3 regions of the Luteibacter sp. 3190 genome follow, and region 1 is predicted to be linked to each of the others. Evidence: riboswitches for the same ligand, from Rfam matches in the RefSeq annotation. Region 1 holds a riboswitch; each other region holds the start of a gene.
What was found. Region 1 has a riboswitch for cobalamin ahead of metE (5-methyltetrahydropteroyltriglutamate--homocysteine S-methyltransferase). Riboswitches for the same ligand answer to the same signal wherever they lie in the genome.

Region 1 (3,752 bases):
TGATGCGGAACGCGTCCACCGCCCAGGCGAGGTAGGCCGACCACGCCGCGCGTCGCAGCGGCAGGCCTTCGCGCAACGCCGGCTCGTCGATCTGCACGATGCCGATGCCCGCCTTTTCCAGGTCGTGCACCTCGTCGCGCAGCGCGAGGGCGATCTGTCGGCAGACCTCGTCGCGCGGCAGGTCGTCCCGCACGAACGACCACTGCAGCATCGTCACCGGTCCCGTGAGCATGCCCTTCATCGGCCGGTCGGTGAGCGACTGGGCGTACGCGGACCACGCCACGGTCATGGGCGCGGGACGCGCGACGTCGCCGTAGATGAGCGGTGGCTTCACGCAGCGCGAGCCGTAGCTCTGCACCCAGCCCAGCGACGTGAACGCGAAGCCCGCCAGCTGCTCGCCGAAGTATTCGACCATGTCGTTGCGCTCGGGCTCGCCATGCACGAGCACGTCGATGCCGGCCTCCTCCTGGAAGCGCACGGCGCGACGTACTTCGTCGCGCAGCACCTCGGCGTACGACGCGTCGTCGAGCCTGCCGGCGCGGTGCGCGGCGCGGGCGTTGCGCAATTCGGCGGTCTGCGGAAAGGAACCGATCGTCGTCGTCGGCAGGTCGGGCAGGGCGAACCGCTCCCGCTGGACCGCGGCGCGGAAGGCGTAGGCCGAACGTCGCTGCGCGAACTGCGGCGTGAGGCCACGGACACGCGCACGCACACCGGCGCGCACGACGTCCGGCGACGCGAGGCGCCGCGCCACGATCGCCTGCTGCCGCTGGAGCGCTTCGCGCGCGGAAGCCGAGCCAGCGACGGCGTCGGCGTAACGACGCAACTCGCCGATCTTCTGCCGCGCGAACGACAGCCACGCACCGAGGTCGCCCGGCAGCCGCTTCTCTTCCGACGCGTCGATCGGCACGTGCAACAGCGAGCACGATGTCGAGAGCCAGAGACGTTCGTCGCCGAGGCGATCGCGCAGTGCCTCGACGCGGGGCAGGACAGCCTCGGGCGCGCCGAGCCAGATGTTGCGTCCGTCGAGGATGCCGGCGGAGAGCACGGTGTCGCGAGGCAACGCGTCGATCAACGCATCGACCGACGCGCCCCCGCGGACGAGGTCGACATGGATGCCGGCGACCGGCAGCGAGGCGGCGAGGTCGACGTTGTCGCCGAGGTCGCCGAAATATGTGGCGAGGAGGATGCGTGCGCGCGAACGTTCCGCGATGCGCGCATACGCGTGGCGGTAAGCCTCGCGCGTCGGTTCGTCGAGATCGAGGACGAGCGCGGGCTCGTCGACCTGCACCCAGTCCGCGCCGGCGTCGGCCAGCGCGTGGAGCACGTCGATCCACGCGGGCAGCAGCGCCTCGAGGAGGGCGAGCGGATCGCTGCCGTCGACGGTCTTGGACAGACGAAGGAACGTGACCGGTCCCAGCAGCACCGGGCGCGCCGTGTGCCCCGCGGCCACGGCCTCGCGGAATTCGGCGACCACCTTGGCCGGCCGGGCGCGGAACGTCTGTTCCGCGGACAGCTCCGGCACGATGTAGTGGTAGTTGGTGTCGAACCACTTCGTCATCTCGAGCGCATGCAGGTCGAACGTATCGTCCTGGTGTCCGCGCGCCATGGCGAAGTAGCCCGCCAGCGGATCCTGCTCGTGCAACCGCCGGTAGCGCGGCGGAATGGCGTCGACCGTCACGGCGGCGTCGAGCACGTGGTCGTAGAGCGAGAAATCGTTCACCGGCACGCTATCGGCGCCCGCCTCGCGAGCGAGCGACCAGTGCCGCAGGCGCAGTTCGCGCGCCACGGATTGCAGTTCATCGGCGGAAATTTCGCCCTTCCAGTGGCCTTCGAGCGCGCGCTTCAATTCGCGGCGTCGGCCGATGCGGGGAAATCCGGGGTAGGTGACGTGTGGCATGCATGGATCCTCTTCGGGGAAAAGAGGAGGGAAGGGCGGCCGCCCACGCACCGCCGTCCACCCGCGCGCGATGCGTGCCGGTGGGCCGCGTCATGAGGGATGGCCGTCGACCTTCGCCCCCGCGGGCGAACCGGGCGCCCGTCTTTCGACGGCACCCAGGTCGGACGGAACGGACGCGTCCATGACGACGCATGCGCTCCGGCCGGCGGCAGGTCTTCGGGCTCGTGGATGTGACGCCGTGGGGCGTCGCCTCGCCCGTCGCTTCCCGGATCGCCATCGATCCAGTGCCTGTGACGGGTTCGTCTCCACATACCGCTGCGGGGCAGCGCCGGAATCGCACCGGCTTCCCTCTTAGCTTTATCTCTCTATTCGAATATCGAGATAAAGACCGCTGGCAGCCGGCAAGGTAGTCGTCGACGGCCGGCAAGTCAATGCGCGCGCGCCGTGCACGCGGTAGCCGCGACAATGCCCCGGTCGGCAAAGGAGCGAGGCATGGCGGGACGACACATCGTGATGGCCACGGTCGGGTCGCAGGGCGACCTGTTTCCGTTCCTGGCCGTCGGGCGCGAGCTGGTCGCGCGCGGGCACCGGGTCACGGTCGCGGCGCACGCGATCCACCGGGACGCCGTCGCGGCGGCGGGACTCGCCTTCCTGCTTGCGAGCGGGATCGCGGAACCCGAGGACAAGGCGGCCTTCGCGGCCCGCGCGTTTCATCCCCTGCGCGGACCGCGTTTCGTCGTGCGCGACCTGGCCGCGGCGGATGTCGCGGCGAGTTACGCCGCCCTCGCTCCCGTCTGCGCGGAGGCCGATGCGATCGTCACGACGACGCTGGCGTTCGCCGGGCAGATCATCGGCGAGACGGGGCGCCTCGCATGGCTCTCGGCCGTGCTGTCGCCGGCCGTCTTCCTTTCCGCATGGGACCCGCCTGCGACGGGTTACGCGTGGCTCGACACGTTCCTGCGCGGTTCGCCACGGCGCGGCGGATGGCTGGGCCGCCTCGCGCGCGCCGTCACGGCGCCATGGACGCGCCCGGTGCGCGATTTCAGGGTGTCGCTGGGACTGCCGCCGGTTTCTCCGTGGGGCGATCCGTTCCATCAGGGACAGCACGCGCGGGACGGCGTCCTCGCGATGTACTCCCCGCTGCTCGGCGAGCCCCCGCCGGATGCGCCCGCGCGAACGCGTATCACCGGGCAGTGCCGTTACGCGCCCGGCGGCGACCGGCTCGCGCCGGAACTCGCCGCGTTCCTCGACGCGGGCGACGCGCCGATCGTCTACACGCTGGGCTCGGCCGCGGTCCATGCCGGGGCATCGTTCCTGCGGGAAAGCATCGACGCGTCCGTCGCGCTGCACCGGCGCGCGGTGCTGTTGACCGGATCGCCCGAGATGCGCGCGCGTCTTCCGGCGGCGTTGCCGGAAGGTGTCCTCGTGCAGGAATACGCGCCGCATGGCGCGCTGTTCGCGCGCGCGGCGGCGGTCGTGCATCACGGTGGCGTGGGCACGACGCAGGAAGCGCTTCGCGCGGGACGCCCGCAGCTCGTCGTGCCCCACGGCTTCGACCAGCCGGACAACGCGGCGCGCGTCGAGCGGCTCGGCGTCGGACGTGTGCTGCGCGCGTCGCGCTATCGGGCGGATCGCGCGGCGGCATTGCTGCGCGAAGTGCTGGGCGACGATGCGGTGGCGCGTCGTGCCGCGGAGGCCGCGCGCGTGATCCGGCGCGAGGACGGTGCGCGCGAGGCGGCCGATGCGATCGAGGCCGCCATGCGGGAGCGCTGAGGGAGGCGTGCCCGCTGCCGCGGGATCGCCGATACGATCGGCTCCCGCACGCTGCCTGCCGAAGGGTGGGAGCCGATCGCAT
Region 2 (3,752 bases), on a different contig from region 1:
GGCGGTCCGCGACTTCTCCGGCTTCAGGTCGACCGGCGCGCCGTACGGGTAGAACTCGTCGTTGAAGGTCGGCGCATGGAACGCCGTGCCGTACGAGGCCGTGACTTTCATGCCGTTGTCGAAGCGGAAGCCGTAAGCCGCCGAGCCGGTGGTGTGGTTGCCGAACTGCGTGTTGTGGTCGTGGCGCGCCGAGAGCTGGATCTCGTGAGGCCCGAACACGCCCTGGTAGAGGGCGAACACGCCCGTGTTGTTACGGGTGTCCTTGAGGTAATCCGTATCGCTCTTGAGCTTTTCCTGCTGGTAGTCGACGCCGACCGAGAGCGTCTGGTCCTTCGCCAGCGTGAAGTCGTTCTGCCAGGTGGCCTGGTTGCGCTTCGAATACAGATAACCCACGCGCGCCTTGTCGACACCGTAATCGACGAAGTCGAGCGTCTTGTCCGCGCCGTCGAGGTAATTGTCCGCGCGATCCTGGTTCTGGCCGAGGCTCAGCGACATGCGCCAGTCGGTCATCGCATCGAAGGCGAGCTTCGCGCCGGCCACCTGCTGCGAGCGGCGGGTGAAGTTCTGGAAGTCGCCGTCGTATTCGATGTCGCCCTTGCTGCGCAGCCAGCTGCCCGTCAACTCGGTGCCGTCGTCCCAGCGGTAGCCGCCCGAGAGCGCGCCGTTGTACGTGCGGTAGGCGTCGTGGTCGGGCTCGTCGGTGAAGCAGCCCTGGAACGCCGTGCCCGCGCCGATGCGGCAGGCATTGATGCCCGAGGTGTACTGGCCGCCGAGGCTGGCGTTGTACCAGGCGTGTTGCGTGCCGCCGGAGATCCCGACCTGTCCTGCCGTGTAACCGTGGCTGCCGCCGGTGACGGAGAGCGACGGTGTCGGCGCCTCGCCGGCCTGCCCGTGACGGGTGAAGATCTGGATGACGCCGCCGATGGCGTCGGAGCCGTAGAGCGACGAACGCGGCCCGCGGACGACCTCGATGCGGTCGATCTGGTCGACGGGCAGCTGCTCGTAGGCGGGCAGGCCCGCACCCACGGTACCGACGCGGACACCGTCGACGAGCACCAGCGTGTGCGCGGAGTTCGTGCCGCGCATGAACAGCGAGGTCTGCTGGCCGATGCCGCCGGTGTTGGCCACGTTGACCCCTGGCAGGCCCGTGAGCAGATCGCGCAGCTCGACCGGCTGCAGGCGCTCGATGTCCTCGCGCGTGATCACGGTGACCGGTGCGAGCACGTCGTCCACCGGCGTCGGCGCGCGGTTGGCGGTCACCACCACGGCATCGAGCTGATCGGGGGTGTCCGCGGCGTGCGCCATGGCGATGGACGACAGCAGGGCCGTCGCGAGCAGGGTCTTCTTCATGGAACCGTCTTCCTCCGCCGCGTGACGCGGCCATACGAAAGGTCGCGCGAGGAGGACGGGCAGCGAACGGCGAACGGGAGGCAAGACCCGGCGGCTGTCCGGATCCGCCCTCCGCGAATCGACCGAAACAGGAGCGCCCGCCAGACAAGGGGCGGGTCGCTTCATCGGGCCGGTCTCCGGACTCGCGCGTGCCAGGACTGGCCGGAACCGGTGCCTTCCCGCTTTCGCAGTGGCGCATGACCGGTTCCACGGGGCCCCTGACCGGGACCAGCCGTCGACGCTTACCGTTGCGGGGGCAGTGCCGGCCTTGCCACGAACGACGTGGCGCACCGGCTTCCCGTTTCATCCCCTGGCCGACGCCAGCGGGACACCCGAACGGCGCGGATGCTACCGCGCAGGGCCCCGAAAGTCACTGCGCCGACGGGTAGGAGCGGACCTGGCCGCGATTCACGTAAACGTTTACCGCACGATGGCAGATAACAAGCAAGCCCTTGAAAAAGCGCAAGTTGTTGTGATGAGGCTTAACATGCACTTGACCATCGCAAAATGATTCGATTACAACCGTAACAGATTGCCGTAAGGGGGCGATTTATTACGCCACGGGGAGAATGCGTCCCGGCGGCTGGATTTCCCGGGAGGGGAACAGGCTGGCGAGACGTGGTTTACGGCAATCGAGAACAACGTCCGGTCCGCGCTTTGTGACCGGCTTTTCTTGCAGTTTCCTGGGGAGACAAACATGCAACGTTCCGACTATCGCGCCGTAGCGATCCGCCGTTCCGCCCTCTGTTCAGCCCTCGCGCTCTGCTTCGCGAGCGGTGCCGTCCTGGCCCAGTCCAATGCGTCGGGTAATGTCTTCGGTCGCGTCGCGCAGCCGGAAGGTGCCGTCGTGCACCTGCAGAACCTCGATACCGGCCTCACGCGCGACGTCGGCGTCGACGCCGACGGTCGCTACCGTGCCAGCTCGCTTCCGGTCGGCCGCTACCGCGTGTCCGTCGAACGCAATGGCCAGACCGCCGAGACGCGCGACAACGTGCAGGTGAGCCTGGGCGGCGTCGACGTATCGTTCGGTGGCGCGGTCGCCAGCAGTGGCGAAGCCCAGACGCTCGAAGGCGTCCAGGTCACCGGCAACGCGCTGCCCGCCATCGACGTCTCGCAGGTCGACTCGCGCACGGTGCTGACGTCCGAGCAGCTGCAGAAGCTGCCGCTCGCCCGCGACGTGACCGCCGCGGCGCTGCTCGCGCCCGGCGTGATCTCCGGCGACAGCCGCTACGGCAACGTCGCTTCGTTCGGCGGTTCGTCGGCATCCGAGAACCAGTACTACATCAACGGCTACGCGGTCACGAACGCGCTGACGGGCCTCGGCTTCACCAGCCTGCCGTACGACGCGATCGACCAGCAGCAGATCTTCACGGGTGGTTACGGCGCCGAATACGGCCGTTCGACCGGCGGCGTGATCAACATCGTGACGAAGCGCGGCGGCAACGAATGGAAGGGCGGCGTCGGCATGTATTTCCAGCCGGCCGGCCTGCGCCAGAGCCCGCGCAACATCTATCGCAAGAACGGCACGCTCTACCAGACGCGTTCCGGCAACAAGAGCACCGATACGCAGTACACCGGCTACATCAGCGGTCCGCTCATCAAGGACAAGCTGTTCCTGTTCGCGGCGGGTGACTTCACCCGTTCGAACAGCAAGTCGACCAGCGTCATCACCGCGCCGCAGAAGACCTACCAGGAGAACAAGGCCACGAAGTGGATGGCCAAGATCGACTGGAACATCACCGACAACCACCTCCTCGAGGTGACGGGTCTCGGCGACAAGACGAACACCGAGCGCAGCATCTACAAGTACGACTACGCGACGGGCCACCGCGCGGCGTACCTCGGCGTCGACAATCTGAAGAACTTCGACGCCGGCCCGGGTTCCGCGCCCGGCGGCGACGTCTACATCGGCAAGTACACCGGCTACCTCACCGACGACCTGACGGTGACGGCGCTGTACGGTCACACGAAGACCCGCCACGAGCGCAACCTCGGCTACGCTGCGAGTGCGAAGTGCCCGTGGATCACCGACAGCCGCTCGGTGAACGTGCCCATCGTCGGCTGCGGCCTGGTGAACGGTACCGTGCTCGGCGAAGGCGCCGAGGACAAGACGCACGGCTACCGCCTCGACGTCGAGTACCGCATCGGCGACCACGACGTCCGCGTCGGTGTCGACAACCAGACCCTCGAATCGTACGCCGGCAACATCTACGAAGGCGGCTATCGCTGGGTCTACCAGGACGCCGGCGAAGTGCCGAACCGTCCGGACATCGTGCCGCCGCCCGGCGACGACTACTTCGTCGAGAAGCGCCTGTTCCAGACCGGCGCGGGCGTGAAGACCGAGCAGGAAGCGCAGTACATCG
Region 3 (3,752 bases), 280 kb from region 1:
TGTATCTCGCCGCCTTGATCACCGAGTCCTCCGATCGAAGCGCTTTCTCGTGGAACCCGCGCTGCCAGATGGGTCCTCGCCCGACGGCACGCGCTGACGACGCCTTGAACCGGCTCATCAGCGTCGAAAGCGACTGATCCTGGAGTCGCACGAGCCCATGCCAGTGGTCAGGCATCAGGACCCACGCGAGGCACTCCGCGTCGCCCCACGTCGCCGCGTCATGACAGACGCGACTCGCCGCCCGTGCGGATGCGATGCAAGCGAATAGCGGATATCGCCGGTTGACGGCGGTCGTAAGCAGGTAGACCTGGCCAGGTAGCGAGGTCCTGCCGAGGCGAAGTCGCGCGGTTCCTGATCGATGGGGCATATCGAACGATGTGCCAATGCGTGTACGGAGTTAAACGGAGGCTTGCCGTCGCTCGCTGAAGGCGCGGCCCGCGTCGTCCAGGTGGTCGTAGCGCCCAATCGCGGCCAGGTCCGCTCCAACGAAGGCGGGTTGGAGCGCAACTGGGCGCGATGCTTTTCGTGGGAGGTGGTCGCGACGCCGAATCGCGGCCAGGTCCGCTCCAACGAAGGCGGGTTGGGGCGCACCTGGGCGCGAAGCTTTCCGTGGAAGGTGGTCGCGACGCCGAATCGCGGCCAGGTCCGCTCCAACGAAGGCGGGTTGGAGCGCACCTGGGCGCGATGCTTTTCGTGGGAGGTGGTCGCGACGCCGAATCGCGGCCAGGTCCGCTCCAACGAAGGCGGGTTGGAGCGCACCTGGGCGCGATGCTTTTCGCGGGAGGTGGTCGCGACGCCGATCGCGGCCAGGTCCGCTCCAACGGGTTGCCGCGAGGGCCGAGTCGGTGGGCGTGCCTGCGAAATGCCACAGTCGGAGCAGGGAATACGCCTTCGCCGCCGCGATGATGGTCCGATCGCCAGGGGGTTACACGCCATGCCACGCACGCCAGGACTCGACACGCTGCGCGCGATCGCCATCGTCTGGGTGATGCTGTTCCACAGCTACCTGGTCGGCGGACTAGGCGATGGTTTGGGGTTCCTGGAGCGTTCCGGGTGGATGGGCGTCGACCTGTTCTTCGCGTTGAGCGGCTATCTGATCGGCTCGCAGGTGCTCGCGGCGCTGCGCGTTCGGGGGACGATCGACCTGTCCGCGTTCTACATGCGTCGGGCGACGCGTATTCTTCCGGCGTTCGTCGTCGTGCTGGCGCTCTACGCATGCTGGCCCGCCTGGCGTGAGACGCCGGGCATGCAGCCGTTGTGGCAGTTCCCGACCTTCACCTTCAACCTGCTCTTCGACAACGGCGACAACTACGCCTTCTCGCATGTCTGGTCGCTTTGCGTGGAGGAGCACTTCTACCTCCTGTTCCCTTTTCTCGCCATCCTTGGCAGCCGCGGATCGTCACCTGCGCGTTTCGTCGTCATGTGCACGGTGGTGATCGTGGGCGGCATGTGCCTGCGGGCATGGCTATGGCAGCACGAGATCGCGCCGCTGCGCGCGACCGGCGCGAACGTCGGCCTGGCGTACCTGCGCTACCTCTACTATCCGACCTGGTCGCGCCTCGACGGCCTGCTCGCGGGCGTGGTGCTGGCGGCGTGCCGCGTCTATCGGCCGGCGACCATGGCCTTTCTGCACGCACGGGCGGGCACCGTGCTGCTCGCCGCGGTGACACTCCTGGCGCTGGCACTCGTCCTCTTCGATGGTGCGCGGACGGACTTCTGGCCCTGCGTCGTGGGCTATCCGCTGCTTGCGCTCGCCATGGCGCTGTTCGTCGCGGCGGCCAGTGGCGACACCTGGCTGGCGCGCTTGCGGGTGCCTGGCACGGCGTGGCTCGCGGCGGCATCGTATAGCCTCTACCTGAGCCACAAGGGCGTCTTCACGCTCGTCGCGTCCGCTCTGGACGGCCATCTGGACGGCCATCGCTTCGCGCGTTTCGTCCTCTATGCCGTCGCGACGCTCGCCGGCGGCGCGGTGCTGCACTACGCGGTGGAACGCCCCGTGCTGCGCTGGCGTGACCGCCGTCGTCACGCTTCCGCTACAATGCCGCCTCCCAAGGTGATCCACGGCGCCAGCGCCACGGATTGAAACGGGAATCCGGTGACGCGCGTGGCCTTGAGGCCTCGCGCCATTCCGGAGCTGCCCCCGCAACGGTAGGCGAGCAACGAGGTCGGCATCGAAGCCACTGTGTCCGTGAGACATGGGAAGGCGCCGTCCGGCAGGGTTCCATCCCTGCGCTCGCGAGCCCGGAGACCGGCCATGGGTTCACCGGACAGGCGGAGGGCCATGTCGTGGGTGGCTGGCCGTCGGCCGGCAGTCCCGCGTCTTCCTGCGTCCGTCCCTCGCCATTCATGCCGCACGGGTCGGTGCGGTTCGCAGGGAGTCACCCAGTGTCGTTTCGTTCTTCCACCCTCGCGGTCGCCATCGCGTCGGGTCTCGTCGTTCCCGTCGCGGCGTTCGCCGCCGACGCCTCCTCCGACCTCGACGGTGTCGTGGTCACGGCCAGCCGCACCGAGCAGACCCAGAACCAGGTACTCGCCGCGTCCACCGTGATCGATCGCTCGGAGATCGAACGCCTGCAGCCGCGTTCCCTCGCCGACCTCCTCCGCGCCACGCCGGGCGTCTCCATCGCGAACAACGGCGGGCCCGGAAAGTCGACGTCCGTGTTCCTCCGCGGCACGGAATCGGATCACGTGCTCGTGCTCGTCGACGGCGTGAAGATCGGCTCCGCGACCTCCGGCACCGCGGCGTTCCAAGACATTCCCGTCGACCAGATCGAGCGCATCGAGATCGTGCGCGGTCCCTATTCGAGCCTGTACGGCTCGGACGCGCTCGGCGGCGTCATCCAGATCTTCACCCGCCATCCGCAGGGCGCTTTCGTACCCAATGTTTCCGTCGGCGTCGGCAGCTACGACACGCTGCGTGGCGCGGTGGGCTTCGCCGGCCGCGGCACGCAGGGCTGGTATTCGGTGGAGGCGAGCCATGAAAAGACCGACGGCATCAACGCGTGCCGCGGCAAGCCCAGTCCGCGCGGCGCGGGTTGCTACACGTACGAACCGGATCGCGACGGCTACCGCAACAACGCGCTGTCGCTGAAGGGCGGCTGGCGCTTCGACGAACAGTGGGACGCCGACGCGACCGCGACGCGCACCGAGGGTCGCAACCACTACGACGGCACCAGCAGCAACTTCGCGGAGTCGGCGACGCAGGTGCTTGGCGGTCGCGTGAGGTACAAGCCCGCGAAGGACGTGCTCGTGACGGCCAACGTCGGTCGCAGCGAAGACCTGTCCACCGACTACCTGTATGGCGACTATGCCGACACGTTCAACACGCACCGCGACCTCGCCTCGTTGCAGGCCGACATCGGCCGTGTGGGTGGCGCGGCCGGCCTCACGACCCTCGGCTTCGACTGGCAGCGCGACCGCGTCGTGGGCAGCACCGATTACTTCGTGGACGCCCGGCGCAACCACGCCCTGTTCGCGCAGTGGCAGCAGGAGTTCGGCGACAACTCGCTGCAGGCGAGCCTGCGCCGGGACGAGAACAGCCAGTTCGGCGGAAAGACGACGGGCAGCCTGCAATACGGCTACGCGCTCACGAAGTCGCTGCGCGTTACCGGCAGCTACGGCACGGCGTTCAAGGCGCCCACGTTCAACGACCTGTACTACCCGGATTACGGCAATCCGGACCTGCAGCCGGAAACCTCGCGGAACTGGGAGCTGGGGCTGCGTGGCACGCCGGGCTGGGGCAACTGGTCGTT

Region 2: it holds a riboswitch for cobalamin, as region 1 does, so the genes downstream of both, J2X58_RS14495 (TonB-dependent receptor) here and metE (5-methyltetrahydropteroyltriglutamate--homocysteine S-methyltransferase) in region 1, are expected to answer to the same signal.
Region 3: it holds a riboswitch for cobalamin, as region 1 does, so the genes downstream of both, btuB (TonB-dependent vitamin B12 receptor) here and metE (5-methyltetrahydropteroyltriglutamate--homocysteine S-methyltransferase) in region 1, are expected to answer to the same signal.

What each region holds. Positions count from the first base shown of each region.
Region 1 is NZ_JAVDUO010000002.1:401,162-404,913, reverse strand. Features, by position in the region: gene metE (5-methyltetrahydropteroyltriglutamate--homocysteine S-methyltransferase) at 1-1,897, opposite strand, end outside; cobalamin riboswitch at 2,087-2,305, opposite strand; gene J2X58_RS11755 (glycosyltransferase) at 2,390-3,670, shown strand.
Region 2 is NZ_JAVDUO010000003.1:359,163-362,914, forward strand. Features, by position in the region: gene J2X58_RS14495 (TonB-dependent receptor) at 1-1,350, opposite strand, end outside; cobalamin riboswitch at 1,500-1,740, opposite strand; gene J2X58_RS14500 (TonB-dependent receptor) at 2,087-3,752, shown strand, end outside.
Region 3 is NZ_JAVDUO010000002.1:680,631-684,382, reverse strand. Features, by position in the region: gene J2X58_RS12995 (transposase) at 1-367, opposite strand, end outside; partial or broken gene J2X58_RS12990 (acyltransferase) at 935-2,023, shown strand; cobalamin riboswitch at 2,035-2,272, shown strand; gene btuB (TonB-dependent vitamin B12 receptor) at 2,386-3,752, shown strand, end outside.